DNA from 3 places in the Paenibacillus sp. p3-SID1389 genome. Region 1 is predicted to be linked to each of the others. Evidence: riboswitches for the same ligand, from Rfam matches in the RefSeq annotation. Region 1 holds a riboswitch; each other region holds the start of a gene.
What was found. Region 1 has a riboswitch for thiamine pyrophosphate ahead of M3G15_RS05910 (ECF transporter S component). Riboswitches for the same ligand answer to the same signal wherever they lie in the genome.
Positions count from the first base shown of each region.

Region 2: linked by a shared signal. The riboswitch ahead of M3G15_RS15795 (thiamine phosphate synthase) and the one ahead of M3G15_RS05910 (ECF transporter S component) in region 1 are both predicted to bind thiamine pyrophosphate.
Region 3: linked by a shared signal. The riboswitch ahead of M3G15_RS14860 (ABC transporter substrate-binding protein) and the one ahead of M3G15_RS05910 (ECF transporter S component) in region 1 are both predicted to bind thiamine pyrophosphate.

Region 1 covers NZ_JALXVO010000009.1:58,751-68,754, reverse strand. The annotation lists gene M3G15_RS05945 (ABC transporter permease) at 1-979, shown strand, start outside; gene M3G15_RS05940 (YjcZ family sporulation protein) at 1,045-1,170, opposite strand; gene M3G15_RS05935 (aminotransferase class I/II-fold pyridoxal phosphate-dependent enzyme) at 1,279-2,577, opposite strand; partial or broken gene M3G15_RS05930 (pyridoxamine 5'-phosphate oxidase family protein) at 2,706-2,984, opposite strand; gene M3G15_RS05925 (helix-turn-helix domain-containing protein) at 3,228-4,013, shown strand; gene M3G15_RS05920 (DUF4097 family beta strand repeat-containing protein) at 4,223-5,158, shown strand; gene asd (archaetidylserine decarboxylase) at 5,201-5,998, opposite strand; TPP riboswitch at 6,180-6,291, shown strand; gene M3G15_RS05910 (ECF transporter S component) at 6,400-7,005, shown strand; gene M3G15_RS05905 (ABC transporter ATP-binding protein) at 7,005-8,630, shown strand; gene M3G15_RS05900 (energy-coupling factor transporter transmembrane component T family protein) at 8,627-9,430, shown strand; gene M3G15_RS05895 (YheC/YheD family endospore coat-associated protein) at 9,528-10,004, opposite strand, start outside.
Region 2 covers NZ_JALXVO010000041.1:309-10,312, reverse strand. The annotation lists gene M3G15_RS15835 (hypothetical protein) at 210-338, shown strand; gene M3G15_RS15830 (Gfo/Idh/MocA family protein) at 368-1,528, opposite strand; gene M3G15_RS15825 (AraC family transcriptional regulator) at 1,683-2,507, opposite strand; gene M3G15_RS15820 (YkvI family membrane protein) at 2,662-3,705, shown strand; gene M3G15_RS15815 (helix-turn-helix domain-containing protein) at 3,894-4,685, shown strand; gene thiH (2-iminoacetate synthase ThiH) at 4,754-5,869, opposite strand; gene M3G15_RS15805 (thiazole synthase) at 5,873-6,652, opposite strand; gene thiS (sulfur carrier protein ThiS) at 6,657-6,860, opposite strand; gene M3G15_RS15795 (thiamine phosphate synthase) at 6,866-7,510, opposite strand; TPP riboswitch at 7,625-7,727, opposite strand; gene M3G15_RS15790 (FUSC family protein) at 7,949-8,872, shown strand; gene M3G15_RS21780 (DUF6199 family natural product biosynthesis protein) at 9,198-9,305, opposite strand; gene M3G15_RS15780 (hypothetical protein) at 9,402-9,587, opposite strand; gene M3G15_RS15775 (hypothetical protein) at 9,686-10,004, shown strand, end outside.
Region 3 covers NZ_JALXVO010000036.1:35,723-45,726, forward strand. The annotation lists gene M3G15_RS14815 (YezD family protein) at 1-183, opposite strand, end outside; gene M3G15_RS14820 (hypothetical protein) at 553-708, opposite strand; gene cysW (sulfate ABC transporter permease subunit CysW) at 743-1,603, opposite strand; gene cysT (sulfate ABC transporter permease subunit CysT) at 1,729-2,559, opposite strand; gene M3G15_RS14835 (sulfate ABC transporter substrate-binding protein) at 2,595-3,671, opposite strand; gene M3G15_RS14840 (beta-propeller fold lactonase family protein) at 4,096-5,631, opposite strand; gene M3G15_RS14845 (CcdC family protein) at 5,783-6,274, shown strand; gene M3G15_RS14850 (cold-shock protein) at 6,465-6,686, opposite strand; gene M3G15_RS14855 (cold-shock protein) at 6,859-7,059, opposite strand; TPP riboswitch at 7,366-7,478, shown strand; gene M3G15_RS14860 (ABC transporter substrate-binding protein) at 7,664-8,701, shown strand; gene M3G15_RS14865 (MTH1187 family thiamine-binding protein) at 8,759-9,052, shown strand; gene M3G15_RS14870 (ABC transporter permease) at 9,049-9,819, shown strand; gene M3G15_RS14875 (ABC transporter ATP-binding protein) at 9,849-10,004, shown strand, end outside.

The DNA of each region.
Region 1 (10,004 bases):
CGTAATTTTCTTACTGCCGCAGGAGACTCAAATGAAGGCCTACCTAGCCCCGGCTTTTCGGAACGGACTGATTTATAAGCTGGTTGGACTCTATATTGTGGTGTTGCTGGCTTGGCCGTTGTATCAGCTCAGCGGAGAGGGCGGGGCTATTCAGCCCCTATGGCTGATGCTGGTCGCCCTGCTGTTGCTCAAGGCGTTAAGTGCCTATGGAGCTTGGCAGGAGCTCAGAATTACGACGTCCCGGGCCAGAGCCGGGTACCGCTTGCTGCGCTGGTGCTTTGTGCTGCTGATGACGGCGGCTTGGATCTGGCAGCCAGCCTGGAAAAGCACCTTGTTCACGGTGCTCGTCAGCCTCAATTACGGCCTGATCTTGCGGCTTCCGATGAAATACAGGGTCCCTTGGGAGAACCTGATCACCGCTGAACGCACGGCGGCTGCCCGGGTGCAGATGATTCTCGGTTGGTTCGTGGATGTGCCGTCGGAAGGACAGAAGGTGATCCACCGCCGCTGGTTGTCCGGCATCGGCAACCGGATTCCGTGGCAGCCGGCCGAGGCCTACCTTTATTTGCTGGTCAAGACGTTTGTCCGCAGCGAGCTGTCGGGCATCCTGCTTCGCCTAACACTGCTGGGCATGGTGCTGACGGGATGGAATGACAAATCCTGGCTCGGACTGGCGATTCACTTGCTGTTTGTGTTCCTGTCGGGCATACAGCTAGCCGCCTTACGCCAAACCCATCGGGACTCACCGGCAGCCTCCTTCTATCCATTGCCTGCCGGCGCACGGAAGACGGCGACGCTTCGATTAAGCTCCCGATTGCTGTTCGCGATCACGGTATTGCTATGGCTGCCGATGGCCGTCATACCGGGCGGTGATGCCCTTTTGACGTTTGGTTCCATGGCCGCAGGCTTGCTGCTGGCGATAGGCATGCGTTCTTCCTGGAAGCGCAGGTGGCGCGAGGAGGACGAAGACGAGGAATAGCTAGAACGGACCGTCCCCCACCCGGGAACGGTCCGTTTTTGCTTGGAAACTTTTTATTCAGCAGATTAATACAGGATGGAGCGGCTAACGATAACCAACAGGATAAAGAGAACCAGGATCACACCCGTGCTCGTAAACAGGCCGCCGTAGCCGCCCCCGTAGCCGCCTCTTGCTTCTTCAATTCCACTCATCTTCATTCCCCTTTCCCATTTAGGTGTATTGTGATAGTACACCGTATTGTATGAGAAGAGGGGCTGGCGTGCGTGGGCCAATGTGCCGTTCTCCGACGGACCCGCCGCCTATTTGCCCTGCAGGTCTAGGACTCCTTGATAGATCAGATCAAACAGTTCCTCCAGATGTTCCTCCGCGATACAGGAGAAGGCGATCCGCAGGTCGGTTTCGCCCAGCGCGATCGTGCCGATACCGTACTGGTGGATCAGATGCTGGCGCAGCGCTTCCGCCGCAACCGTCTTGAGCTTCAGGCACATGAAATAGCCGGAATTAAACGGATAGTATTCCCAAACGTCCCCATACTTGCCGCTGTCGAGCAAGGCTTTGACTTTATTGGCCCGGCCTTTCATAATCCGGAATTTCTCTTCCTTCTGGGCGGTAAATTCCGGAGATTTCAGGGCATGAAGCACAAACGTCTGCGAAGGATGGGCACCGCTCGAAATCGTGGCGCGGATGATCCCCAACGTCTTCTGTTCCAATGCGGTCAGCACCGCTTGGTCTTCGGCGGCGTAAGTAATAAATCCGACGCGGAAGCCCCAGACGTATTCTTCTTTCGTTGCGCCGTCCACTTTGATCGGCAAAATGCGCGGATGCAGTCCTGCCAGCTTGCCAAACAATGATTCATGAAGGGAATCTTCGAAAAACAACCCAAAATAAGCGTCGTCGGTCACGACGACCACATTAATTCCTTCTTCGGCCGCTGCCTGGATGGCAGCTACGATCTCTCCGCCTTCCTTGGCGCCCGGCGTATATCCGGTTGGATTGTTCGGGAAGTTCAAGATAACGATCGCTTTGCCTTTGTCCTTCTGAGCTAGCAGCGCTTCACGCAATCCGGCGCTGTTGAAGGTCATGTCTTCGGTAAACAGCGGGAAATTCACGATGTCGGCGTGACGGCGAATGCCGAAGGTAAGCTCGTAGTTCTCCCAGTTTTTGTCCGGATAAATGACAACATCGCCTTCATCAACGAACAGGTCGGCGACGATGCTGAGCCCGTGGGTCAGGGCGTTGGTAACAATCGGTTGGCCGAAGCTCTTGCCTTCGAGCGACGGGTTCTCCTGGATCATTTTGTCACGCCATACGCTGCGCAGCTCAGGTTTGCCTGCTGGCGGGGCATAAGGGTACAAATCCTGCGGTTTATAGGCGGACAACGTGTCCTGAATCGCTGCCAGATGCATCGGGATGCCGTTTTCGGTAGCGATGCCGATCGTAGCGTTATATTTCTTAGCGTGGGCTGAAGCTTCGGCAGATTGGCTTAAAATGCCTTCCTTCGGGAAGTAAATTTCCTTGCCCAGCGTGGACAGCATGTCATACACGTGCCGGTTGCCGGATTTGACGCTCTCGTTTAACTGCTCCGCGAGTGGGTTCATCACATTCATCCTTCCAAATCGGTTTGATATTTTAGGACAGTAACGTCTTAAACTGCCTAACATTATATCATTTCGACTCGGGCACGTCACGGTGAAATCACAACGGATTTGGCTTATTTTTCTTGGTGGGCCGGGCAGGCCAGCTTGGGATCGGTAAAACACGACGGAATGATCGCATACTCCTTGGCTACCGTGAAGCAGACCTGCGGATCCCGAGTGATCTGCTTCATTTTCTCTCCGGCCAGACTTCCGTGAAAATAGAAATGCTCGCCATCATAAACGAATTTGAGCGGCGTGACCCGGCTCCAGCCGTCCTCGCCTACCGTACCGAGAAAACCGAAGCTCATCTCCTGCAAAAACTCGCGAATTTCCGCCTCTTCTGTGATGCTAAATTCTTTTCTGCGCATGGATGGTTCCCCCTCCGATTGTTTGACATTCAGCTTACGCCGGAAATTGACAAGAAAAAAGAACCAATTTACATTTGAGGGTGTATTTCGAATGAAAGCGGCCTGGGGGGATATTTAAACCCGTGCGCTTTAAAGGTATAATAAAGGTGATAAACTTGTCCTCGTTATTAAAATAGGAGGGCAGGATACTGTACGGATCAGGCAAAATGATGCGTTTGTAGTTTTTTTATGGGGGGGAAGGACATGCTTCACGTTTCACCATCATCATTTGAATTGAAGCCGGCATTCGCCAAAATCGTATGCGAACCCGGTTGGAAATGGCACAAGCGGGAGAAGCCGTTGCAGAATTATGATCTCTTCTATGTGTGGAGCGGTGAAGGTACGGTGGTCCTGAACGACCAACCCATTCCGGTCAGTAAAGGCAGCTGCTTCCTGTTCCGAAAAGGGGATCACACCAGTGCCACGCACAACCCGCAGAAACCGCTGGTGCTGACGTACATTCATTTCGACGTCCATGAGCCCGTGACGGAAGTGCCGGGTCCCTACCGCGTACTGGAGGATACGCTGGATTTCGAATATATGTTGTCTCGTTACGTCCGTTTATTCTTGATGAAAGCCTATGCCGCCGAGGAGGAGGCCCAGCTGATTCTCAAGCAGCTGTTGATCCATTTGCTGCGGGAGGAGCGGCAAGTGCCGGTGGAGAAGAAGGTCAGCAACCAACTGCATGAAGTGATTCATGAAGTGGCGAATTATGTGCTGCAACATCCCGGACTTCCCCACAAAGTGCAGGATTTGGCTGCCCGGGCGGGCTTATCCCCGCGCTATTTCTCGATTAAATTCAAGGAAATTATCGGGATGTCCGTGCAGTCTTACATCATCAAGTCAAGGATCGACCGGGCGCAGCATTTGCTCCTGCATGCCGGCATGAATGTGACCGAGGTTGCGGATGCGCTGGGGTATCGGGATATCTTCTTCTTCAGTCGCCAGTTCAAACAATATACGGGAAAAAGCCCGTCCGAAATCCGCTAAGCAGGCTACTCTAATCTAACCCAACCCACCCTAAAGTTAAATAAGCTTCATTTATCGACCGCCGGGCTTCATGCTCGGCGGTTTTTCCGCTTGCCCTGCGAACCGTCTCCTTGACCAAAGTCTAGGGAGCAAACCGGTCCCGCGCCTGTGGTGGTTCCCGGGAACCTTGGTATAAGCTCAGGATAGATGGAAATAGAAGGAGGACGAAAATGCGAAAGAAACGTACATCCCAAATCGCATGGCTGGCGGCATCGGCCGTACTTCTGGCCCTGGCTTCAGGTTGCGGTCCGGCGGAAAATGAAACGCTGCAGCAGCAATGGGGGCAGACCTTGGGGAATACCGTTGATTCAATAAGCCAATCGATTAGCGAGACCGCGGCATCCGTGCAGCAGTCGGTGGCGCTGGCCGCAGACGAGTGGAAGGACGATTTGACGTTCACGGGACGCTCGCATGACCTTTCGACAAGCGAAGCCATCGGCAACGCCAGCAAGCTGCAGCTGGAGAATGCCGTAGGGCGTCTTGAGTTGAAGGAAGGCACGTCCGATCAGATCGTGGTGAAAGCGACCATCCAGGCCGCGGATCTGCCGGCACGTAAGGAGAAGCTGGATACGTTGTTTGAACAGAGCGAGGTGACCGTCACCTCTCAGGGCAATACGGCTCAGGTGCGCGTGCACGCCAAAGGCGCGCCGGACCAAAATTTATGGGATTGGGCGCAGAAGGAGCTGCATTTTACCGAATTCCGCATCGATTATGTCGTTGAGGTCCCTGCCGGGATTCAGGAGTTTGAAGTCACGAACCATGTCGGGGAGATCGCGGCGAGCGGGCTTACGGGAACCTACCGGCTGAAGGGAGAGGTCGGGTCGATTCGGGTCGAGGATGCCCGTCTGTCCGGGGATTCATCGATCCGTACAGCCACCGGCAGCATCAATCTAGATATTCTCACGCTGGATACGGGCGGTCAGCTTCAAGCCATCACCGATGTTGGCAGCATCACGGCAACGCTTGATCCGTCGTTAGCCTGCGATCTCGAAACGTCCAGCGAACTGGGCGAAGTCATTGGAGCCGCGAAGGGACGAAGCGAGCGGGGCGGCGGAGGGCCGTTGGTCGCGCTGGAGACTTCCATCGGCAGCATTACGGTGCAATAAAGGGGAAGAGCCGGCCGAAGCCGGCGGGCGATGATCACTGAATTAGCTTGGTTTTGCGGAGTTAAACCAGCCCAGCGCTTCGCCCATCCGTACCTTCTGTCCGGGCGCAAGTTCAGGCAATGGGGTGAAGGTGCCGTTCTGGGTGAGCAGAACGACGGTGGATCCAAACTCGAAATAAGCCAGGTCGTCGCCTTGCTCCCAGGATTTTGCCGAAGGGTCGGTGTACTGGATGCTGCTCACGTTCATCGCGCCGACCTTCACGAGGGCGATTTCCCCATAGTCGTGGGAAATGTAAGTGATCAAGCGTTCGTTTCGGCACAACACCTTCTTCATATGGCGCATGCCAAAATCGTTCACCGGGTAGGCCCGGCCTTTGATGTGCTCGCATTCCAGCTTCTTGCCCGTCACGGGTGCGTGAATCCGGTGATAATCGGTAGGACTCAGATAAAGAACAAAGGCGTAACCGTGTTTGTACAATTCTACACGAGGGGAGCCGTCCAGCAGCGCTTCCAAGGAATAATCCTGTCCTTTGACGTTCAAGATCGTGCCGGATTGCACCTCGCCCATAAACGTAATCAGCGCGTCCACTGGACTGATCATCACTCCCGGCTCCGCGTGCAGCGGGCGCATGCCCGGCTTTAATTTGCGGGTGAAGAACTCGTTTAACGTGCGATATTCCCGAAGCTCCTTCTCCGCTTCATGCAGCGGAATGCCATACGATTTTGCGAAAAAAGGGATCATTGCTCGGCTAACCCCCGAATGGGAGAACTTGCCCATCAACCGGGATAACCATTTCCGGGAGGAGAGCTCTGTCATCCATTTCATCCATGTCGCGGCCAAATCGCATCCTCCTAGTCTGTCCAGTAATGCTGCATTGGTATTGATGAATTCGTTGCCACTTCCGCTTATCTTGACACAGAATCAGGCCGAAATCAATACAGGACGGGTAACTCCTAGTTTACAGATTTGTACAAATTTAGGCTTGATGCCTGGGCGGAGTTGGTGTATGTTTATATCAATCGCATAGGGATACGGGGGCTTGAGCGAATCAGGCTGAGATAGCGGCATATTGCGCCGCGGACCGTTAATCTGATCTGGATAATGCCAGCGTAGAGAATCGATCGTCCGGGACTTTTTGTGCCTACGTGCGCCCCCGTGACCTGACCGCCGTCTGAGCTTATTCAGGCGGTTTTTTTTACGATGCGAGGATTTAAACCAAATGATCAAGAGGAGAGATGAAGATGTCGGAGGTTGTTCAAAAAAGAACGGGGCGTGGCCTCAAGCTAAGCGATGTGCTGGTGACGGTGTTGGTTTCGTTGGTGCTGGGCGTGGTGTATCACTTCTGGAGCTCGGTGTACAATTTGTTCTCCCCCCTGTTCTTCCAGGCCGATGAACTGGTGTACGGAATGTGGTTCCTGGCTGCAACGCTGGTGTTCTTGCTGATCCGCAAACCGGGGGTGGCGTTGATCGCGGAGGTCGCTGCGGCCCATGTGGAAATTTTGTTCGGCAGCGAATGGGGAGTTCAGCTGATTCTTTACAGCGTGCTGCAAGGCTTAGGGGCGGAGCTGGTGTTCGCTGCGTTCCGGTATCGGAAATTTTCCGGCTCCGTTGCTGCATTAGCCGGGATCGGAGCTGCCGTGGGTTCGGTTATCCCGGATTTCTTCTACGGATATGTGCAGGATTACGAGCCATGGCTCTTGACCGCCAAATATGCGATGCGGGCCGTCAGCTCGGCGCTGATCTGCGGGTACTTCGCTTATGCCGTCGTGAAGGCCGTAGAGGCGACAGGGGTTACGACGCTGCTGCGACCGGTTGATCCGAAAGACTATGCGGCGTTGAATGACTGATGCGGAAGGAAACGACGGCAGCTGAGGTCCGGGAGCTGCGGCTCAAGTTCCCGGGTGAAGACCGGTTTGTGTTTAAGGATTTGGATTTCTCGGTGCGGCGCGGGGAGCATGTGCTGCTGCTGGGTCCCAGCGGATGCGGCAAATCGACGCTGCTCCAGGTGCTGAGCGGCATCATTCCAGACTTGGTAGAGATTCCGATGCGCACGTCCGCGCAGCAGCTTCCCTCGTCGTGGCGCTTTCTGTTCCAGGATCCGGATACGCAGTTTTGTATGCCTTATGTGGATGAGGAGTTGGCTTTTGCCTTAGAAAATTTAGGCGTGCCGAAGCAGGATATGCCCGCGCGGATGCAGGCCGCATTGGCCAAGGTGGGCCTGGACCTGCCTGAGATCCATGTGCCGATCGATTCGCTGTCCCAAGGGATGAAGCAACGGTTGGCGCTCGCATCGGTGCTGCTTGGCGATCCGGAGGTGCTGCTGCTGGATGAGCCTTCGGCTTTGCTGGACCCGCAGGGCCGCGAGCAAATCTGGCAAGCGATCGCCAAGGTGGCCGAGGATCGCACCTTGATTATCGTGGAGCACCGGATCGAGGAGTTGACGGCACTGGGTCTCGTTGACCGCGTCGTGTTGTTTGGACCGGACGGGCAGGTGCTGGGCGAGGGGGCACCGGACGTAGCGTTTGACACGTACCGTTCCGAGCTCATTGAGTTTGGGATCTGGTATCCCGGCGTCTGGGAGGCGTATTTTGCCACCGAAGCCGGCCGTCGATTGCTAGAGCCGGTGAAAGATGAACGGCGATTGGATGGACCTGCCGCCGTGGAACTGACCGATTTTTGCGGGTTCCGGCAAGGGCGGCCGGTGATTGAAGTCGGGCAAGCCGCCGTGTATCCCGGGGATTGGATTGCGATCACAGGACCTAACGGTGCTGGGAAAAGCTCGCTGTTGCTCAGCCTGATCGGCTTGTTGCCATCAGAGGGAGCATTCGTGCTGCAGGGAAAGCGGATCGAGACAGGGAAGCTCAGCCGCCGTGCCCGCAGACGAATGCTGGAGTCGACCGCTCGTGAGATCGGATTTGTGTTCCAGAATCCGGAGTTTCAGTTTGTCGCCGATCGGGTGGTGGACGAAGTCGCCTTCTCGCTGAGGGAGGACGGACTTGGCGGCGATGCGCTGAACCGTCGGGTGACGGCGTATCTGGAGCAGTTTGGTCTAACCGGCTTGGAGATGCGGCATCCTTACCAGTTGTCGCTGGGCCAGAAGCGGCGTCTTAGCGTGGCTGCGGCTGCGGTGCGCGAGCAACGGCTGCTGTTGCTAGATGAGCCGACCTTCGGCCAGGATGCGGCGAACACGTTCGCCATCCTGCAGCTATGCGAGGCGTTGCGCCGGCGCGGGACGGCGATTCTTATGGTTACCCATGAAGAGCGGATTGCGGAGCAGGTGGCCACCCAGCATTGGGAGGTGCGGGACGGACGGCTAACGTCGCAGCGGTTGACCCGGCGGGTGGATCGATCTCCGGCAGGTGCCGGTGAGTCACCTGGATCAAATGGATCGGCCGGACGGGGAGCGGATACCACCTCCGCGAAAATCAAACAACACGGGAGTTCCGGTCCAGAGGCGGTGATATCAAGATGAGACGTTTTCTGACCCCGAAGCGGCGGACTTGGCTGCACCAGGCGAATCCGGCCGCCAAGCTGGCGTTGATGATCCTGCTGTTTCTGCTGACGTTATTTACGCACCGGCTCGATTTTATTTTTTATCAGGCGATCTTGTTTACGTTCCTGCTGTTCCTGTTCAGCGGATATGAGCCCTGGAAAGTCGCCTTGCTTCTGTTCCCCTTTGCGCTGATTTTTGCCTCCTCAGCGGCGACGATGATTCTGTTTGGCAAAGGGACGGAAATTTGGTGGTCGTGGGGATTGTTCCGCATCTCCGAAGAAAGCTTTTACCGGGGGATTCATATCGGGTTTAAAGCGGTGGCCTTTGCCGCCGAAGGGCTGTTGTTCGTGTTGACGACTCCTTCGGTCGCCTTGTTTTACGCGCTGATGCAGCAGGCGAAGCTGCCGCCAAAATACGCCTACAGCTTTATGGCCTCGGTCCGGCTACTTCCCATGGTCTGGGAGGAGCTGCTTGTCCGACGCAATGCGCTGCTGATCCGCGGCGTTCGCCGTCCGCGCGGACTGCCCGGCCTTGTCGCGCATGCGAAGCTGTATGCTGTGCCGCTGCTATCCCAGAGCATCCGGCGGGCCCATCGCGTTGCTGTCGCCATGGAAGCGAAAGCGTTCGACGGGAATCGGCCGCGCACGTATTATTACCCGACTTCCTATTCCCGGTACGATGTGCTGACATTGCTGCTCATCGCCTTGTTTGCGGCTGCAGCTTACTTGCTGGCGGTCTTGTACCCGCCATTTCACATTGCGGATGTCCGTTATCATTAAATCTATGAAACGAAAGGGCATGATTCCTTCCGGAGGCGGTTTGCAGCCTGCTCTGTGGAGAGGAATCTGCCCTTTTTTTTGGGCTTTGGTCATTTGGCTAGGCCCGGTCCGATTGGTCTAACAAATAACGGGCGTAAGCCATCGGCTGACGATACGAATCCTTCCAAGCATCCAGCAATCCGGCTTTTCGAAAGCCGTAACGCTGGTCACGCCCATTGCATTCGATAAAGTAAGGCTTCCCGCTTGCGGTTAAGCCAATGTCCAGCCCCAGGTCGGCGAGATGCGGGAGACGGTTGCCCAGATAGCGGGAGATGGTCAGGGCAAGCTCATTGACGTGAGCAAGGGCCGCCGGGACGATCCGCTCCGGGAGCGCTTTGGCCAGCAGCTCCTCAGCGGGAAGGGCTTCGCCGCCTCTGGCGAGGTTACACACAAAGCTGCCTGCAGCAGCGACTTTGGCGAAGCGCCCGGTCACGCTCCAATCGCCTCCGCCGCCCCGCTGGACGGTGATCCGCAGATCGATGGGGCGCTGCTCGTATTCCGCCAGCGGAATACGCTCTTGCACGAGATACGGCGT
Region 2 (10,004 bases), on a different contig from region 1:
AGCTAACGGACACCAGAGACGTTATCGACTTACGCTTGTACATCTGCGAATTCTAACGGACTGAGGAGACCTTATTTCGGGAAAAAGCAGCTGAACGTTCGCCACAATCGCTCCATAAGGTCATTGGAGTCCGTTACAGCGGGAAATAGCCGGGAAATAGACGAATAAGGTCGCTGTGGTCCGTTAGGCCGCTGGATGGGGAACACCGGATGTGGGATGCCGGATGGGGACCGATTCCGCAGGTCACCCCGCGGAACGGGTCGCATTCCGTGGACCCCAGCAGAATGTGCCGCATTCCGCAATACCCGCGGACCCACCTGCAATCCGGCGCGGCCTAAACGGCCACACCCCCATGACCCGGTGCCTATCACATTTCGGAAATGCCGACCCAGCGCCGCTCCGCAATCGAGCGTTCCACCGCTTCCAGCACGGCCTGGCATTGAACGCCTTCACGGAAGCTCGGCACAGGCCCACGGCCTTCGCGAATGGCCGAAGTCAGCTCCAGCACCTCGTGCGTAAACGTATGCTCGAACCCGATCGTGTGCCCCGGCGGCCACCAAGCTTCGGCATAAGCGTGGGCCGGATCGGTGGCAAGTACGCGCCGGAAGCCCTGGACATCGGCGTCGTCGGAGGTGAAGTACACCTCAAGCTCATTCATCCGCTCGAAGTCGAATTTCACGCTGCCCAGGCTGCCGTTGATTTCAAAAGCATTGGTCGAGCGGTGGCCGGCGGCAAACCGCGTTGCCTCAAAGCTGCCTAGCGCGCCGTTGGTGAACCGGGCCAGGAACAGCGTGGCGTCATCGACCGTGACCGGCCCCTTCGGCGCATCTGCGCTGCTTTTGGCGCTAAGGCCGGTCATATTCTCAGCGAGCGGCCGTTCCTTGATAAACGTCTCGCTCATGCCGATCACTTCCTGGATGTCTCCAACCAGATAGTGGGCCAGATCGATCAGATGGGCCCCTAGATCTCCATGCGCCCCCGATCCAGCAATGTCCTTCTGCAGCCGCCAAACCAGCGGGAAGGACGGGTCCATGACCCAATCCTGCAGGAACCAGGCCCGGAAATGGTAGATCCGGCCAAGCCGGCCGCTCTGTACCAGCTCCTTAGCCAACCGGACAGCCGGCGAGAAGCGGTAGTTGAAGCCAACCATATGAGCGACGCCGGCAGCTTCGGCCGCAGCAAGCATCTCCCGGGCATCCTGCAATGTAAGCGCTAACGGTTTCTCGCAAAAAATATGCTTTCCCGCCTGAGCTGCCGCAAGTGCGATTTCCTTATGGGCGTCGCTGGGGGCATTGATGTCGATCAGGTCGATATCGTCTCTGGCGACGAGCGCTCGCCAATCCGTGGTCGTTTCGCGCCAGCCCAGACGATTGGCCGCCTCTTGCACCGCTTCTTCGTTACGGCCGCATAATACAGCCATCTCCGGCTTTAAAGCGTCGGGGAAAAACATCGGCAGCGCCCGATAGGCGTTGCTGTGGGCTTTGCCCATAAACTTGTAACCGATCATTCCAACTCGCAGCGGGTTCATCGAATTCCTCCGTTTCGCGGGTGTAGTCAAAAGTTTTTTTAAATTTTACTTTTTCAACCCCATTATAATTAGATTTCCTTGCGATCTCTCGCCAGTTTATGCGTATGTATGGACAAAATATGCGTTTTCCCATTCTCTGCAGGTACCCGTTCAGCTATCGGGATGGGCGCAGGCTGGAAGGGACAGTGCCCCGCAGCTCCTTAAACACGCGGTTAAACGTACGAATGCTGCTGAAGCCGCACTCCAGAGCGATTTCCATAATACTGAGATCGCTGGTCAGCAGCTGATGTTCGGCGCTTAGGACGCGAACCGTGTTGAGATAAGTTTTGAAATTCATGCCGATGGCGGCTTTGAAGGAACGGCTGAAATGGGAGGGCTCCATGGAAAAACGTTTCGCCATCACCTTCACGTTTAATTCCTCCCGGTAATGGTCCTCGATATAGGACAAAATTTGCTGCATCCGCGCCCGGCGGGACTCGTACTTCTCCTTGGTGGTACGGTCCATCGGCAGCGTGTCCACCGCCCTTTGCAGACTGCCGCACAGCTTTAAGATGCCGGCTTTCAGCAGCAGGGGATAGCCAGGTTTCTTTTCGTCTTTTTCCCGAATTAGCTCGTCCAGGATCGTTTTCACTGTTTCGAGCCCCGGAGTACCTGCCGGAATAAAAGGTGAGGCGAAGCGAAAGTCGGACGGCCAGCTTTTTGTCATCGTGATCCACTCCGGTTTGCAGATCAGAATGATAATTTCCGACTCCAACTCTCGGCTGTCAAAATAGTGGATATCGTTGCTGCCGCAGATAACCATGTCGCCTTGCCGAAGCAGGCGGATTTCTTCATTAACCCCAATCCGGATGGTGCCGGAGAGGACATAAATAAACTCGATTTCAGCATGGAAATGAGGATAAAACGTAATGTTCGTGCTCTGGTAGATATCCATCGGAAGCTCGGGATCCAATTTCCAATTTTGATAGAACGATTTCACTTTTAGATCCCTCCGTGTCGTTAAAATCACATTCCCTCCTAAATGTACTGCATTTTGGCGGGAGATTCCTCTTTTTTGTTTCAAGAATAGATGGAAGAGCTTGGACATAGGATGAAATTGGGAGAATTCAAAAAATGGAAATGAAGGTGGCAATATGAATGATCGATGGGTCAAAATATTTCAAATTGCCGTTACCTACATCGGTACGGTGGTCGGCGCCGGTTTTGCTTCGGGACAATCGATTATGCAATTTTTTACCCTTTATGGCTCGGTTGGCGCCGCAGGGATTATCATTTCGACGTTGCTCTTCATGTGGTTGGGGACGAAAATGATGATCTATGCCCATCGAATACAAGCATTTTCTTACCAGGAATTTAATGATCATCTGTTTGGCCGCCTGTTCGGCAAGGTTGCCAACTTCCTGACCCTGCTGATCCTGCTGGGGGTTACCGCCGTAATGCTATCCGGTACCGGTTCGATCTTTGCCGAGCAGCTTCAGCTGCCTTATCAACTCGGGATCATCGTGAGTATCGTCTTGAGCTATCTGGTGATGACAAAGGGGATGAACGGTATCGTGGTTGTGAATGTGCTGGTTGTGCCGATGATTCTTCTATTTACGAGCTTGATTGCGTTCCGCGCGATTGAGCCGGAAGGTCTGTTCGGGATCAACGGCTTCCAGCTGCAACAACTGGAAAGTTACAAGTGGGTGCTGAGCCCATTTGTGTATGCTGCCCTCAACTTTGCTTTTATCCAGGCTGTGTTGATTCCGCTGGGGAGCGAGGTTCAGGAGGAGAGTACATTAAAATGGGGCGGCTTTTGGGGTGGTATCGGGCTTGGCTCTATGCTGTTGATTTACCATATTGCTTTGAATTCCCGGATGCCTGAAATGCTTAGTTACGAGATTCCGATGGCGGTCATCGTCCGCGACCTCGGCCCGTTTCTGCATGTGCTGTTTCTGTTAGTGCTCTATGGCGAGATATTTACGACCCTGATCGGCAATGTCTTTGGCGTCACGCGACAGCTGCAAAGCCTCTATCAGGTGCCCAAAAACATGACCATGCTGATCATCTTAGTTGCTTGCTTTGTGATTAGCCAGGCTGGTTTTGCTTCCTTATTAACATACCTGTACCCCATGTTTGGATATATTGGGATGCTGCTGCTTATTTTATTGGCGTTCCGGCGGTTGCCTCTTCGTTAAGCTTCCTGTTTCCATGTGCTGCTGAAAATATCACGGAACCGATTTCCCGGCTCGTTTATACTTAGGAAAATCGACTATTTCCCGAGCAATAAAGCTGGTATTTAGCGATTCGCAACCTGTAGTTGACAGATTGCCAACTTCGCTTGGTCGATCGGTGACGGAGGAGCAGCTATGATGGAGGCGGGGTGATGAAGAATATGGATTTTGCAGATAAGCTGCAGAACTATCGGAGACAAAAAGGAATGTCCCAGGAAAAACTGGCGGAAGCGATCGGCGTATCACGCCAAGCGGTTTCGAAGTGGGAGTCGGGTCAGTCATACCCGGAAACGGATAAACTGATCGCATTATGCGAATTGTTTGAGGTTAGCATGGATCATTTGGTCCGGGGAGTGCCAACGGAAAAAAGGGAGCTTCCTCCGGAATCAAATGGATCGGCGATGTTCCGCTATCGATATCACTATGAATATAAAAGTGAAAGAACCTGGTTTGGCGTACCGCTTCTGCACATCAATGTGGGGCGCGGGATGTACGTGGCCAAAGGGATCATCGCGATCGGCAATATTTCCATCGGCGCTGTCTCCCTGGGGCTCATTGCGCTTGGCGGTTTAAGTCTGGGTGTGTTGGCGGCGGGGGTGATAAGTCTGGCTGCGATTGCCTTAGCCTTGATTCTGGCGTTGGGCGGCTTTGCGGCCGGTTTCATCGCAGCTGGAGGGGCCGCTGTTGGTGTGTTGGCTTTTGGCGGATTCGCCGTGGGCGTGTATTCCTTTGGCGGCCTAGCGATCGCATCGAGGATTGCCGTCGGAGGTTATGCCAGCGGGCACATCGCCATTGGTGATGCTGTACGCGGAACTTATTCAATGGCGATCCCAGACGGCGAATTTACCCACGTTCAGGCCGAACAGGTGAGGGCTTTGATCAACCAGGAATACCCAAAGATGTGGAAACCGCTGACAGAATGGATCGTTTCATTATTCCATTGATAGGATAAGTAGATGAGCCGGACATTTCCCTAGATATTAGGGAGGGTCCGGCTCGATTGATGTTCGCCCTAGCTTTCAGTTGGGACTAAGATATCCCAGTCTTTAAACACAGGCTGCAGTCCGTTTTGATAGAGCATTTCCCGGATTTCGGCTACGCTACGCTCATCGGATATTTGAAACTGCGGGGTGCCTCCGCCTTGGGAATGGCCCCCAACTGCCGTGGATACGCCGGCTGACATCTTGGTAACGCCAAGGTGAACCAGCCTGTCGCGTAATCGGGCAGGCTCCCGGCTGGATAAGGTGATCCCGGCCCGCGGCAGAAAGAGACGGTAGACGAGCATCACCTGTACCAAAGCCCGATCGGTCACCTGGGCATCCGGTTCGTAATCTCCGAGAAAAGGGCGGAAGCGCGGAATCGATAAGCTGATCTCACAACCTGGATACTTGGTTTGCAAATAATCCGCGTGCATGGCGGCAAAGAAGGCTTCCTGTCTCCAATCGTACAAGCCAAGTAATGCCCCGATATTCACGGCCCGGTAACCTGCAGCACATCCGCGTTCCGGGGCATCCAGCCGATTTCGATAATTGCGCTTGGGGCCTTTGATATGGAGCTTGGCATAGGTTTCCCGGTGGTAGACCTCTTGGAATACCGTCAGGCTGTCTACGCCTGCCGCAGCTAGCTCCTGATATTCGGAGACAGACAGCGGGTTCACCTCAATGCCGATGGATGAAAAATAATTGCGCAGCACCTTCACGCAGTCTCTTAAGTATTCGACCGGGGAATCTTTGCGGGATTCACCGGTTAACAGCAGGATATGACGGATCCCGGTTGCCGCAATCGCTTCAGCTTCCCGTTCGACCTCTTGCATGTCTAATTTTTTTCGCGGAAAATCATAGATCGAACTAAAGCTGCAATACTCACAGTGGTTCACACAATAATCGGACACATACATCGGGGTAAACAATTGGATTACGTTCCCGAACTGGCTTTGGGTGATCTGCTGTGCCCGTTGGGCCATCTCCTCCAAATGTCGATCAGCCGCTGGTGACAGCAAGGCTAGCAGATCCTCCGCATCAAGCTTAGGCTTGCTAAGCGCCCGCCTTACATCTGCATCGCTGTAACCTTGAAGCCGCTGTGGAAAGGGGAAGCCTTCCCAGGATTGGATTTTGTCATAGAAGCTCATCCCTTAGGCCTCCACTTCATCCAGAAATCCGGTTAGCGGGGAAGAGGCTACCGCGTTTTGCTCCACCGGTCCCAGCCCGGCCAAATGAGCTAGTCTGCCGGCCACTACGGCTGCGCGGAACGCTTCGGCCATCCCCAGCGGATCACGGGCGGTCGCAATCGCTGTGTTCAAGAGGACCGCCGCCGCTCCCATTTCCATCGCTTCCGCCGCCTCAGACGGCTTACCGATGCCGGCGTCAACGATCACCGGCAGGCCTGCTTCCTCGATCAGGATCTGAATCAGTTCCTTCGTCCGCAGACCGCGGTTACTGCCAATCGGTGAACCGAGCGGCATGACGGCAGCGGCTCCTGCATCCCTTAGCCGGAGAGCAGCCGACAAATCCGGGCTCATATAAGGAAGGACAACGAACCCTTCTGCGGCCAATACCTCGGTTGCTTTAATGGTTTCCACGTTGTCTGGCAGCAAATAACGTTGATCCTGGATGACCTCCAGTTTAATCCAATTGCCCATATCCGCCGCTCTGGCCAGCCTTGCGATGCGGATTGCTTCTTCTGCGTTGCGGGCACCGGAAGTGTTCGGCAGCAGCGTCATATGTGGAGGAATATGATGCAGCAGATTTTCCTCCTCCCAATCGGGATTCACTCTTCTTAAAGCGACAGTGATGACTTCTGCTCCTGAACGTTCGATCACTTCGGGAATTAAGGTGTTGCGGTTATATTTGCCAGTACCGATAAAGAGACGGCTGGACAACGCCTTGCCGCCTATATGGAATAAGTCCTGCATAGGATCAACCTCCCCCAACAAAATGGACTAGCTCAATACGATCCCCATCCGATAACGGGGTCACGTCATAGTCTTCCTTTCGTACAACTGTACCGTTTAGTTCAACCAACAGCTTTCGGTCCTTCCATGGGGGCTCTGCTAATAAATCGGCCAGTGTGACACAGCTTTCGTTGATCGTCGTCTCTTTCCCATTCAGACGAACCTGCACGTGGTTCACCTCCTTTCCAGCCAAGCTGCTTGCATCGCCTTGCGGTAAGCTTGGGCTTCTTCTGCCGGGTCCGGTGCATGAAACAACCTTGTCATGACGGCAATCCCTTGAGCGCCGCAGCGGATGATCTCTCCCGCTTGATCCGGTCGGATGCCTCCAATGGCGATCATCGGAACCGGGCAAGCCTTCGCCGTAGCAGTTAATGCCGCCAGCCCTCTGCCGGGAAGTCCGGGTTTGCTGGAGGTATCGTACACATGTCCGAACAGGCAATAATCCGCTCCATCTACGGCGGCCTGCACTGTTTCTTCCACCGAATGAACCGACCTGCCCAAGCGCATCCCGCTGGCTAACGGACGAGCGGAGTCCACCGGAAGACTATGGCCGGCTAAGTGGACATTCACTGCCCGCGCGGCCAAGGCCACGTCCAGCCGATCGTTCACGACAATTTTGTTCAGCGGAATGCCTGATTCGAACATTTGTTGAATGATCTCCAGCTGACCTTTCGCGGTGAGCTGCTTATCCCGCACATGAATGTAATCCAAGTAGGGAAGGGCCTTGAGGGATACCCTGAGCAGTTCGGATACGTGGATGGGAGAGATGGAGATCAGATGCAGTTCGGGTGCGGTTAGCGTTAATTTTTGGCTCGTCATATTCATCCCCTCTCAGGTTAGAAATCCAATGCAAAAAAGCCCCCTCCGTAAGGAGGGGGCTAAGTTCAGCAACAGAATGTATAAGCCTAAATAGACCTATTTTCCGGTTCATGTATGCTTTACTCTCCACTTCCCTACGCAGGTCTTAACCCGTTCAGGTTCAAAGGGTCCGAATCTTTCGATTCATCTCAGCCTTGCGGCTCCCCTAGTGTCGATCGATTTAGAATTGTCATGTTTACTATACACGGGGATCCAGATAATTACAACCGTTGAATTGGATTGGTGTTAAGCTGCCTGCTTTAAGCCGTTTCCAAGAAATTTTCATGAAAATGTCACGATTTATCGCAAAAATAGCCGTTTTGTGATGTTTAATTAAATTGAAGCGAATTAAAAACATCCTCTATAATACGGTCGGAGCTTGATTGGGGAGTGATGAGATTGAAATGGACGATTGGTTTACGCAATCTCAAGACAGGGCTAGCCATCTGTTTGTGTGTGATCGTTGCAGCGTTATTGCGCCTGGAGTATCCTTTTTACGCCGCGATCGCAACGATCATTTCCATGGAAAATTCGGTCACCAACTCATTTACGGCCGGGAAACATCGGACGATGGGGACGTTTGTTGGGGCGATCGTGGGTGCAGGTTTCGCCATGATTGAGCCTGGGAACGCGGTGTATTGCGCGTTAGGCGTCATCGTCGTGATCTATGTCTGCAATTTGCTGAAATGGAATAAGTCGATATCCATCGGGTGTATCGTTTTTTTAGCCATTATGTTAAATCTTCAGCCGGGTGAAAGTCCGATTTTTTATGGGATTAACCGGATCACGGACACACTGGTTGGTATTGCTGTTGCTGTGATCGTCAATTTGGTCGTCTTCCCCCCTAAGCATGAGGCCGATTTGGAAAAGGCGCGGAAAGCCGTCGCTAAGCGGATGGCCGATTTATTCGGGCAGATCACGACGTGCCGGGAAGTCGTCGATTTGGAGAGTTTTCGTGCGGAGCTAAGTTGCCTGGAGAAATATTATCAGCTTTGCAAAGAGGAATTCCATCTGACTCGAGATCTCAGCGAATCGATGGAGCACATCGGCAAAGAAATTGAATCCTATCGCCATATCTATGAGCATTTGGTGATTTTGCAGCAGCTGCTTGCCGAGCATCGACTGTTGCTGGTCGAGGCCGATCATGAACGGAGCGACTCAGCAGAGGTAGGAAACCGTAGTGAAGAGCAGCAGTACAAGATCGAAACCGTCTATGAGTACCACGCGGATTGGATATACGCTGAGCTGCAGAAGCTGGGATTACCGCTTCCGATTAAGGAGCGGGGTCGTTTCCAGACGAAAGCGGAGCTTAAAATATCGTAACGTGGGTATGGTGCCTACGATTTTCTAACGAACAGGTAGAAAGGGGATGTCCCAAGAGCCGTTAAAGGCTTCTGGGGCATCCCTGCTTTTTTAAGCAAAATAGTGTCCTGATGGCACCAAGAAAACCGAAATGGGCATCAGCCTCTTCCGGTGTGATGCTGACCACAGGCACGTTTAATTGCCGCCCGATGACAGCAGCGATTTCGCGAAGCTGAATGCCTTCGTCGCCGGCACCAAGCAACCGTGAACCCGCTGGGGCGGACTCTACATCCGCTAGTATGAAAAAGAAGGGTTGCTGGATGAGATTGATGAAAATCAAAGGCTTTTAGTGGATCAGAGCCCTCTTCCAGCCATAGCTCATATACCAAGAGATTCGCGGGAAAAAGATATTTAGTAAAGCAAGAAGGACAAATAAAAATAAAAAGACTCCCATTACTAACCTTAAAACACAATACGTTAAGTATCGGAAATTGTTTCAAGGATTGTTTTTATACAGTAAAAAAGGAGTGCACTAGCAGTTTTTGGCCTGTTAGAATCTAAAGGAGAAGAAAAGAAGGAGTCCTACGATGATGACGAGAGTGGTCCAAAAGCCGCCTTTTGCTAAAGCGTCCCAATCTCCGATTTCAGCACGATTCATCGAATCCGCAAAATTGATGAAAGGCTTACGTTGATACTCTTTAAACTTTTCTTTCTCTTGTTTCTCCCACATATTCACTGTAATCCCTCCCTATGGGTTACCCTTTAACATTAGTATACTTGGAACCGCGTTGAAGAGCATTCATTTTTTTAAATTGAGTTTAGGAGCCGATCTCTATGAACAAACTCCCCCCAAATAAATCAACGAAGTCTTCTCTTCAAGAAGTTGAGAATTTCCTTATTCAAACCTACTCAGCCAAGAAGATCCCCGTTTCGAACTTTGAGGAACTTAGAAACGACGCTCAGGTTAAATTTGATCGGATTGTGGCTTGCTTTGAAGTGGATCATCCGGAAGTTCTTAAGAGCATCTTTAATGAAGATGAGAAAAAAATGCACGAAGACTTCATTCATGAGCATAGGAATACGTCATTTGCTACTCCATGGCAGAAGATAAATGCGGGGCAGCTCCTTAGGATCGTATTAGAAAGCGAGGACG
Region 3 (10,004 bases), on a different contig from region 1:
GGAAGCTCCGGTAGCCCTGGAGGCATTGCCCGGGTTCAACTCGTAACGTCTGCGCTCCGTACGTTCCATTTGCACGATTTGGCCTTCATGGACAACGATGTTCAATGAACCGAATTCCATGCCGCCCAGCAGCTCAGCAATCCGTTCCAGCCAAATTTCATCAACTTGCAATGGTTTCGCCATCCCCCTACCCCTCCCCTGATTTAGGTATATAGGTAAATCAATAGTTCTCGCTGGATCCCAGGCACTTTCGCTAAACAGCCCAGTCAGCGCCCAATCTTGAATTCAGCCGAGCCTTCCGACCACTTGCAACATCCCTACGCCAAGCTCATGCTCAAACGACTGCATGTTTCCACGTTCGTCACACACTTCTAACGGAACCTAGCGCCGCTAATTGTGCTTTTCGCGGGTGTTTCCAATTCTAACGGAACGAGGAGACCTTATTTCGGACGATCTCTGTTCTTTCTCTACTTTTTCTGCCCAATAAGGTCTCTTGGTTCCGTTACAGCGGGAAATGTCCGGGAAATAGGCCAATAAGGGCTTTACGTTCCGTTAGATGCTGAGCCCCACAGGATCTGGCGTGCGCTTGCACAGAATCCAGCCTTCACCCTTCGCGGAACCGCCTCCCCGGAAGCTATCCCCGGCTTCACCCAGAAGGCTCTCCCCGTGCTTCCCCGCTCCATCTCTTCCCAAGGCCAGCCTGCGCAACTGGCGCACCCCTTGTCCCTGGTCTCAACCCTCCCTAATGACGGCTTTGGCGAGTGAACCAGCCTTTGAGCAGCAGGGTCACAAGCGCCAGCAGAAGCAAGAGAGAGGCTACCGCAAAGGACGCGGAAAATTGGTATTCGTTATACAAAATCTCCACGTGCAGCGGCAATGTGTTGGTTTCTCCCCGGATGTGGCCCGAGACGACGGAGACAGCGCCGAATTCTCCCATCGCTCGCGCATTACAAAGAACAATTCCGTACAATAAACCCCATTTGATGTTCGGGAGCGTGACCTTCCAGAAGATCCGGAAGCCCCGCGCTCCCAGCGTGATTGCAGCTTCCTCCTCCTGCTGCCCCTGGTCCTCCATCAGCGGAATGAGCTCACGGGCTACAAACGGGAAGGTCACGAACAACGTCGCCAAGATGATGCCTGGCAGAGCAAAAATAATCGAGATATGATGCTCCTCCAGCCACGGTCCGAACCACCCGTGCGAGCCATAGACCAGCACGTAGATCAGACCGCCGATCACCGGCGATACGGCAAACGGCAAGTCGATTAACGTGACCAGCACCTGCTTGCCGCGAAATTTAAATTTGGTGACGGCCCAGGCGGCAGCCACTCCAAAGATGGTATTCAGCGGGACGGTAATCAAAGCGACGAGCAGCGTCAGCCGCAGTGCGGATAATGCATCCGGGTCACGGATGGCTGCTACGTAGACGTCCCAGCCTTTCTTGAGCGCCTCCGTCAGGACGACGGCAAGCGGCAACACGATGAGCCACAGCAGGACCAGTGCGGCCGCCGTGATCAGCACCCACTTGATTACGCCAGAACCCTGCCCCGCCTGCTTCCGCGGAGCCGTTGGCTTGCTTGCTGCTAATGGCACAGAACCGGCCATCCTCTTCCCTCCCTATCGATTGGCGTTCCCGAGCTTGCCTATGCTCACCGGGCAGATAGCATCTCGTGATCGTCAGCTCTCCCCATCGGCAACACTCGTTATCGTGAGTCCGCGCTCTCAATCTCCTACCGCGCGGTCTTGCGAATCCGGCGCTGCAGCGTGTTGATGAGCAGCAGCAGCACAAACGAGATCAGCAGCAGCATCAGCGCAACCGCCGTCGCCCCGGCGTAGTCGAATTGCTCCAGCCTCGACATGATGAGCAACGGGGCGATCTCCGTCTTCATCGGCATGTTGCCGGAGATGAAGACAACGGAGCCGTATTCGCCGATGCCGCGGGCAAACGCGAGCGCAAACCCCGTTAACATCGGGGGCAGCAGCTCCGGCAGCACCACTTGGCGGAAGGTGCGGAAGCGGCTAGCGCCAAGCGTGGCCGCCGCCTCCTCCACTTCGGCATCCAGATCCTGCAGCACTGGCTGTACGGTGCGCACAACAAACGGGATGCCGATAAACATCAGCGCAAGCGTGATGCCCGCCGGCGTAAACGCGATGCGAATCCCCAGCGGTTCGAACAAGGAACCGATCCAGCCATTGGCCGAATAGATCGCGGTGAGGGAAACCCCGGCCACCGCCGTCGGAAGGGCAAAAGGAAGGTCGATCATGGCATCAAAAATGTTTTTGCCGGGAAAATCGTACCGGACCAGCACCCAGGCCAGCAGCAGCCCAAGCACCGCATCGATCAATCCGGCCACCGCCGCGGTCACAAAGCTCACTCTGTATGAAGCAAGCACGCGCGGGTCGGTTGCGATATCCCAAAATTTCTCCCAGGTTAGTCCTGTAGAATTCAGCAGCAAGGCGGAAAGCGGGATCAGCACGATCAAGCTGAGGTACAGCACGCTAAATCCCATCGTCAGCCCGAAGCCGGGCAGAACGCCGCGCTTTGCGGTGCTACTGTGCATATTCTTCGCCTCCGATTCGTTACGGTCGGTTCGTATTATTGCGGTACGTAAATTTGGTTAAAGATGCCGCCGTCATTGAAATGCTTCGTTTGGGCTTCTGCCCAGCCGCCAAATTCCTCAATCGTAAACAGCTTGATCTCCGGGAATTTGTCGGCATACTCCGCCTTGACGCTGTCGAGCGTTGGGCGATAGTAATTCTCCGCAGCGATCTTCTGTCCTTCTTCCGAATACAGGTATTTCAAATAAGCCTCGGCGACTTCGCGGGTGCCGCCTGCATCTACGTTTTTGTCGACCACGGCAACCGGCGGTTCAGCCAGTATGCTCTCCGACGGATAGACGATATCGAATTTATCCGGCCCCAGCTCCTGCACGGACAACCAGGCCTCGTTCTCCCAAGCCAGCAGCACGTCGCCGAGTCCACGTTCTACGAACGTCGTAGTAGCGCCGCGCGCCCCGCTGTCGAGGACCGGAACATGCTTGAACAGCTCTTGCACGAACTCCCGTGCTTTAGTTTCATCGTTATTGTTTTGATGCAGGGCATATCCCCATGCCGCCAGGTAATTCCACCGCGCCCCGCCAGAGGTTTGCGGGTTTGGCGTGATCACCTCAACGCCATCCTTGATCAGATCGTTCCAATCCTTGATGTCTTTGGGATTGCCTTTACGAACCAGAAATACGATCGTGGAGGTATAGGGCGAGCTGTTATGCTCGAACTTTTGCTGCCAGCCTTCATTGATCAGCCCGGTTTCCGCAATGGCGTCAATGTCGTATCCCAGCGCCAGGGTAACCACATCGGCTTTCAACCCGTCAATGACAGCCCGGCTTTGCTTGCCCGATCCGCCATGCGACTGTTTAATGGTGACCTTCTGTCCTTTTTCTTTCTCCCAATATGCCGCAAAAGCTTTGTTATAATTTTCGTATAATTCCCGGGTCGGGTCGTAGGATACGTTCAGCAATTCCACCGCTTTGGGCTTCTCCCCGCCGCCGGAATTCCCGGCTGCCGCGCTGGCCGCATCGTTGCCGCCGCTCGTGTTGGACGAGCAAGCCGCCAGGACCCCAACCAATATCAATGCCAGACTCATCAGAACCCCTTGCTTCAACCTTCTGTTCATCGTATCACTCCCCATACTCTTTTCTCGCTTTACTAGGGCAGGGCAGGCATCCACCGTATCAACCACTTGACAACGGAAAACGGAGAAACGCCCCACCCCCTACGGTCAAACCGAGCTACTACCCGTGTCTGCCAAGGCAAGTAGAGCGTTCCTCCGTCCGTACGGTGAGAACATTTTTAATTATTCCTACCTGTTTAGTATGCTATGGTGTTATTTTATATGCGGCAGCCCAGAAATGTCAAACCTTTTTATGCAAAAAAATCAATTTTTTTATAAGCCTCCCTTATAGCCGGTACAGGCTGCGGCATGGGTTGCGGACCTCCCTTCCAGACAATGCAAAACACCCGAAGACCGGCAAAATGCAGGCCTTCGGGTGTCTGGATCGGATCCTTCGTCCGCTTGGATATGAGATGAAGCTTCTGATTCACATGGAACCTGCCGGCTGCTTACCCACGGCAAAGTCTGCCGGCAGCGGTTCAATGCAGGAGGGTTTGCTGATACTCAAGCTATGCACCGCAGGCGTCAGACTGCCGCTCTCGGGATCACGCCGCAAGGCGGCGATATTGCCGCTGTACTGATTCGCCACCAGCACATAGTCGTCCAGGACGGCGAAGTTCCGCGGCCAGCTGCCCCCCACACTCGTCCATTCCGGGTCCTCAAGGCGACCGGTGTGCCGATCGATGCGGAAACGGACAATGCTGTCATGTCCGCGGTTGGAGCCGTATACGTAACGTCCGTCCGGCGAGAAGTGAATATCGGCCGGATAGTTTTCCCCGCGGAAATCATCCGGCAGGGAGCTGACGTGCTGGATCGCCTCAAGCCGCCCCTCCACCGGATCGAAAGTATATGCCGTCATCGTATTGTTCAACTCGTTCATGCCGTAAGCAAACCGTTCCGACGGATGGAGCACGAAATGCCGTGGACCTGTCCCCGGCGGCAAATGGGTTACCCTGTGCTTTACTAGCCGTCCGCACTCCAACCGATAGATCACTATCTGGTCGGTTCCCAGGTCGGAGACGAAGGCGAACCGTCCATCATGGCTAGGCACAATGCTGTGAGCATGAGCCGATTCCTGGCGCTCCTGGTTTACACTACTTCCCTCATGGCGGATCAGGGCCGTCATTTCCCCTAACGACCCATCCGCTTCCAGTGCAAAGGCATTCACATGCCCGCTGGAATAGTTGGCGACCAGCAAAAACGGATCCCGCCCACATTTCAAAGCCAGATGGCACGGGTCGGCCCCATGCGTTGCCCGTTCGCTGTGCAACATCGTCAGCTTCCCATCCTTAGGATCAACCGCAAATCCAGCAACCTGCCCTTCGGTCTGTTCACTTACCGCATACAATCGCATACCCTTCGCATCGAAGGTCACAAAGGAAGGGTTGGTGAGGCCCGCAGTCTCGTGGATAACCCGCATCTCGCCGGTATCCCTCTGCAGCTCGCAGAGATAAATTCCGGGCTCCCCGCGATCAGCATAAGAACCCACAAAAAAGTGCCAATTCGGTCCAGCTTCCTTGCTCACCGATTTCTCTTCCTTCTCTTTCTCAAATTCATCCAGCATCTGCTTCACTTCAGACAACGGAAGCCGATCAAAAAACATCTCCACCTGTTTCTCTGCCCCGCTGTAGATCTGGTTCATCACGGCAGGGATGTTCGAGGAGATATTACAGGAAGAGTGTTCGCTGCCGGAACACCAGTTGGGATGCAGCGATCCTTGAGCGAAGATGCGGTACAAATCGCCGAGAGTAACCTGCGAAAGCTCGCACTTTAGCAAGTACCCGCCGCGGGCCCCTTCCTTCGTCGTCACCAGGTCGTGGCGGCGAAGCAGGCTGAGCACCTTACGTACACGGGCCGGATGGGTCGCGACGCTGCAGGCGATCTGTTCGCTATTGGCCATGCGATCCTCCTTGGAATCTAAATACAACAAGCAATGGACGGCGACCGTTAATTCGCTATTCATCTTCCTTCTTCCCCTTCCCTTACCAAGTTTGAAACAAGTGCAGACGAGTATGTTATAATGTTCTCGCGAATCGCTATTCGCTAGTCACTTTATTCCATTTCGCTAAATACTCAATATATACATACTATATACTTACAGAAAGGGAACCTCTATGAACCTAATGAATCCCTCTTATATGCAAGCCGCCTTTACCGTTGGTGCAATGGCCATGGCCGTCGCTGTTCTGTTTATCCGTCTGAAAGCCAGTCGTCGGCCTGTCACGGTGAAGAAAATCATCATTCCCCCGCTAGGAATGACAACCGGCCTCTTCATGTTTGTTGTGCCGGAAACGCACATTCCTCTCCTGTGGGGCGTAATCGCCTTCGCTTTCGGTTGGCTCCTGTTCTCCTATCCGTTGATTCGGACAACCAAGTTCGAGAACATCGGCGGCGAAATTTACGCGGAACGTTCCCGCAGCTTTATCTTTATCCTGATTGGACTGCTGGTCGTCCGTCTCTTGCTGCATGAGGCCGTAGAACAATACGTCTCCGTCATGCAAACCGCGGCGCTGTTCTTCCTGCTCGCTTACGGCATGATTATTCGCTGGCGGCTGTATATGCTCAAGCAATACCGGGCAATGACCGGGAATACCGCCTCCTCATGATTCACGAAACCGTTGCAGCACCTCAAACATATTAAATTTTCTATATAGATGCAATCCTTTTATGGAGATTTTATTTTTGCATCACTTTCCAATCTATCACCCGGATGAATACAACAACAGCCGTACTCGCATGAAGCGAATACGGCTGTTGTTGCTCACCGCGCTCTCCGATTCCGGCAGCAGCTTTCGCCTATGCCTTCTTGGACGACGATCTTTGATCGGAGCTTGGATTGCTCAGTTGAGGGAGCATGCGCATCCCCATGACCATCTCGGACGAGCAGAGCGGACATACGGGGCTATATTCAAAGGTGAAATTGTCCCGCATCCACCCGTTGCAGTCATCGCTAGTGCAGGTCCATACCGGCGTATTTTCCTCAGGAATTTCCTCTAACGTCTTTTTACGGTAGTTCATAAATTCCCCTCCTCTTCAAGGTGAACGTTCCAACCAGGTGAATCGATGTAATTGTTGCAGCTTTATATGTACCATCAGAAGCGGACTTCTGAAAAATTAACCTCATGAATGATCTTCGCGAAGAAAAACTGCCCTTAATGCGAGCACGCATTAAGAGCAGTTCCTAACTAACTTACAGTTTTACAACGTTCTCGGCTTGCGGGCCGCGGTTGCCTTGAACCACGTTGAATTGTACGCGTTGGCCTTCGTCGAGGGTTTTGAAGCCTTCGCCGGTGATTGCGCTGAAATGAACGAATACGTCATTTCCGCCTTCCACTTCGATGAAGCCAAAACCTTTCTCAGCGTTAAACCATTTCACTGTTCCGGTTTCCATGGGGAATACCTCCTGTTTCAAGATTAACATGATTCATTTTTTTAACAGAAGTCGCTCAATAAAGGCTGACCCTTATTGAACATGCACCACTTGTATAAAAAAAATTCACACATTGAAAAAAGTTCCAGTTTTATAAAGTGACACCCTTTTCAATGCGTGAATGATATCCTCTTTCAAAACCATGATTTGAACTCATTATATCCTTTTGCCAGATAAAAAGCAAATCCCCTGGTTTTTGCAAGCTGGTCCGGAAAGACTGGACAAATCCAGTTGGCGAAAACTATAATGACAGATGTAATCTGCAGTCATATTGTTCAGGGGTGCTGGAATTGGCCGGCTGAGAGTGTATCCCTTCAAGATACTGACCCTTCAACCTGATCTGGATAATGCCAGCGTAGGGAGCCATACCATGGTGATGAACTTATTTTACATGTCATTTCCATTGCCTATTGCGTCCCGGATCCGGGACGTTTTTTTGTATCCGGAAGTTGGAAGTTACGCTTAAGGACGCACATCCAGGGTTATACCAAGAACAAGCTGCGGAAATCTACACCAACGAAGGAGAGTAGAAGTCGTGAAAGTTCAAGTACGTACCGCACTGGCCATGTTTCTCGGTTGCTTGCTGCTGATATTGTCCGCCTGCGGCGGAGCGAATGGGAACAGCGCCGGGAAGGCGAAAGCCGGAAACCCAAGCGGGCAAAATACCGAAGCCGCCGCACCAAATCAAGGTTCTAACACAGAGCTGCAAGATGTTAAAGTTGTGCTCGACTGGAGCCCGAATACGAACCACACCGGGCTTTACGTCGCCAAGGATCAAGGCTATTTCGCCGAGGAAGGGCTGAATGTGGACATTCTCTTGCCCGGTTCCGGCGGTGCTGAGGCGATGGTTGCCTCCGGAGAGGTGCCGTTTGGCGTCAGCGTGCAGGAGAACGTAACGCAAAGCCGGATCCAAGGCGTCCCGCTCGTCTCGATTGCCGCGATCATTCAGCACAATACGTCCGGCTTCGCTGCCCCCGTAGACAAGAATATTAAATCGCCTAAAGACTTCGAAGGCAAAGCCTACGGCGGCTGGGGCTCTCCGGTGGAACAAGCGGTGATCCAATCGATCATGGACCTGCAAGGCGCTGATGTCAACAAGGTGAAATTCGTTAATATCGGGGATGCCGATTATTTTACGGCGGTGAAGCGGGATATTGATTTTGCCTGGATTTTCTACGCCTGGACAGGCATTGAGGCCGAGCTGCGGGGCGAGCCGATCGACATGCTGTATGTCAAGGATTTCTCCGAGAAGCTGGACTACTACACCCCGGTACTCGTGACAAACGAGAAGACGATCAAGGACAACCCCGAGCTGGTAAAGGCTTTTATGCGGGCCGTGTCTAAAGGTTACAATTATGCGATCGACCATCCGGAAGAAGCGGCGCAAATCCTGTTGAAAGCCGTACCGGATCTCGACAAGGACCTGGTGGTGGCCAGTCAAAAATGGCTGAGCCCGAAATACAAGGACGATGCTCCGCGCTGGGGCGAGCAGAAGAAAGAAGTGTGGCAGAACTACTCCGATTGGATGTTTGAGCGCAAGCTGCTGGAAAAACCGCTTGACGTAGATGCCGCTTTTACCAACGAGTTTTTGCCAAGCGAATAATTTACTATACTTTAACCCAATGATGCCAAATCCCTATTCGAAAGGATGAACCCACCCATGCCAAACGCGTTATTAAGCATTCAGATCATTCCGAAGACACCCAACGGCGAAGACGTCATTCCCTATGTAGACCGGGCCATTGAAGTGATTCAAGCATCCGGGGTCAAATATCAGGTGAACCCCCTGGAGACGACCATGGAGGGGGATCTCGACGAGCTGCTGGCCATCGTGAAGAAAATGAACGAAGCCGTCATTGAGTTCGGCAGTACGGGCATCATTTCGCAAATTAAAATTTCGTACAATCCCAAAGGCGTCAGCATGGATAAGCTGATTGAAAAATATCGGCCATGAATCTCCGCAGCCTTTGGCACAGCATCTGGCCGCCCCTCGTGGCGGTCATCTTGTTTTTGCTGATCTGGCAGGGCACTACCGCCTGGTTCCACATCGAGAAGTGGATTCTCCCCAGCCCGGTGGATATCGGTCGTGAAGCGGCTGCCGGTGCGGCCAGCTTAGGGGAACACACGGCGGCGACGCTGCGGCTGATGCTTATCGGCTTTGCCATCGGGACGCTCGTAGGCTTGCTGACGGCGTTTGTCCTGCATTATGTCCCGTTTCTGAAGGCGTCGCTATATCCGCTGATCATCCTAAGTCAAAACGTGCCAACCATTGCGCTGGCGCCGCTGCTGATGATCTGGTTTGGATTTGGCATCCTGCCGAAGATTATCGTCATTACGCTCGTCTGCTTCTTCCCTGTCGCCGTGGCGGCCATGGACGGACTGAGCCGCACGGATCGGGCGATGCTCGATTATATGCGAATGATCGGTGCGTCCAAGGCGGATATTTTCCGCAAGCTGGAGGTGCCCTACGCGATCCCTTCGATCATGTCCGGGGTGAAAATCGCCGCAACATACAGCGTCATGGGGGCGGTCATTGCCGAGTGGATCGGCGCGGACAAGGGCATCGGCTACTATATGATGCTGCAGAAGGCGTCGTTCCGCACGGATAAGATCTTTGTCGCCATCGCCATCATCGTGGCGATCAGCCTCGCGATGTTCGCCTGCGTCGCTTTGTTGGAAAAATGGCTTGTCCGCTATAAACCGGCGAACGACCGGAGATAGGGCAGCTTACGGAAAGGAAGGCTTGGTTCATGAGCGAAGCATCAACGCATAGAGATAACGCCATCCCCGCGCTGGAGGTCCGGCAGATCCATAAAACGTTCCGCGACCGACGCCGGGAGGTCCCGGTCCTTCAAGACATTTCGCTGCGGGTGCCGGCCGGCGAATTCGTGTCGATCATCGGCCCA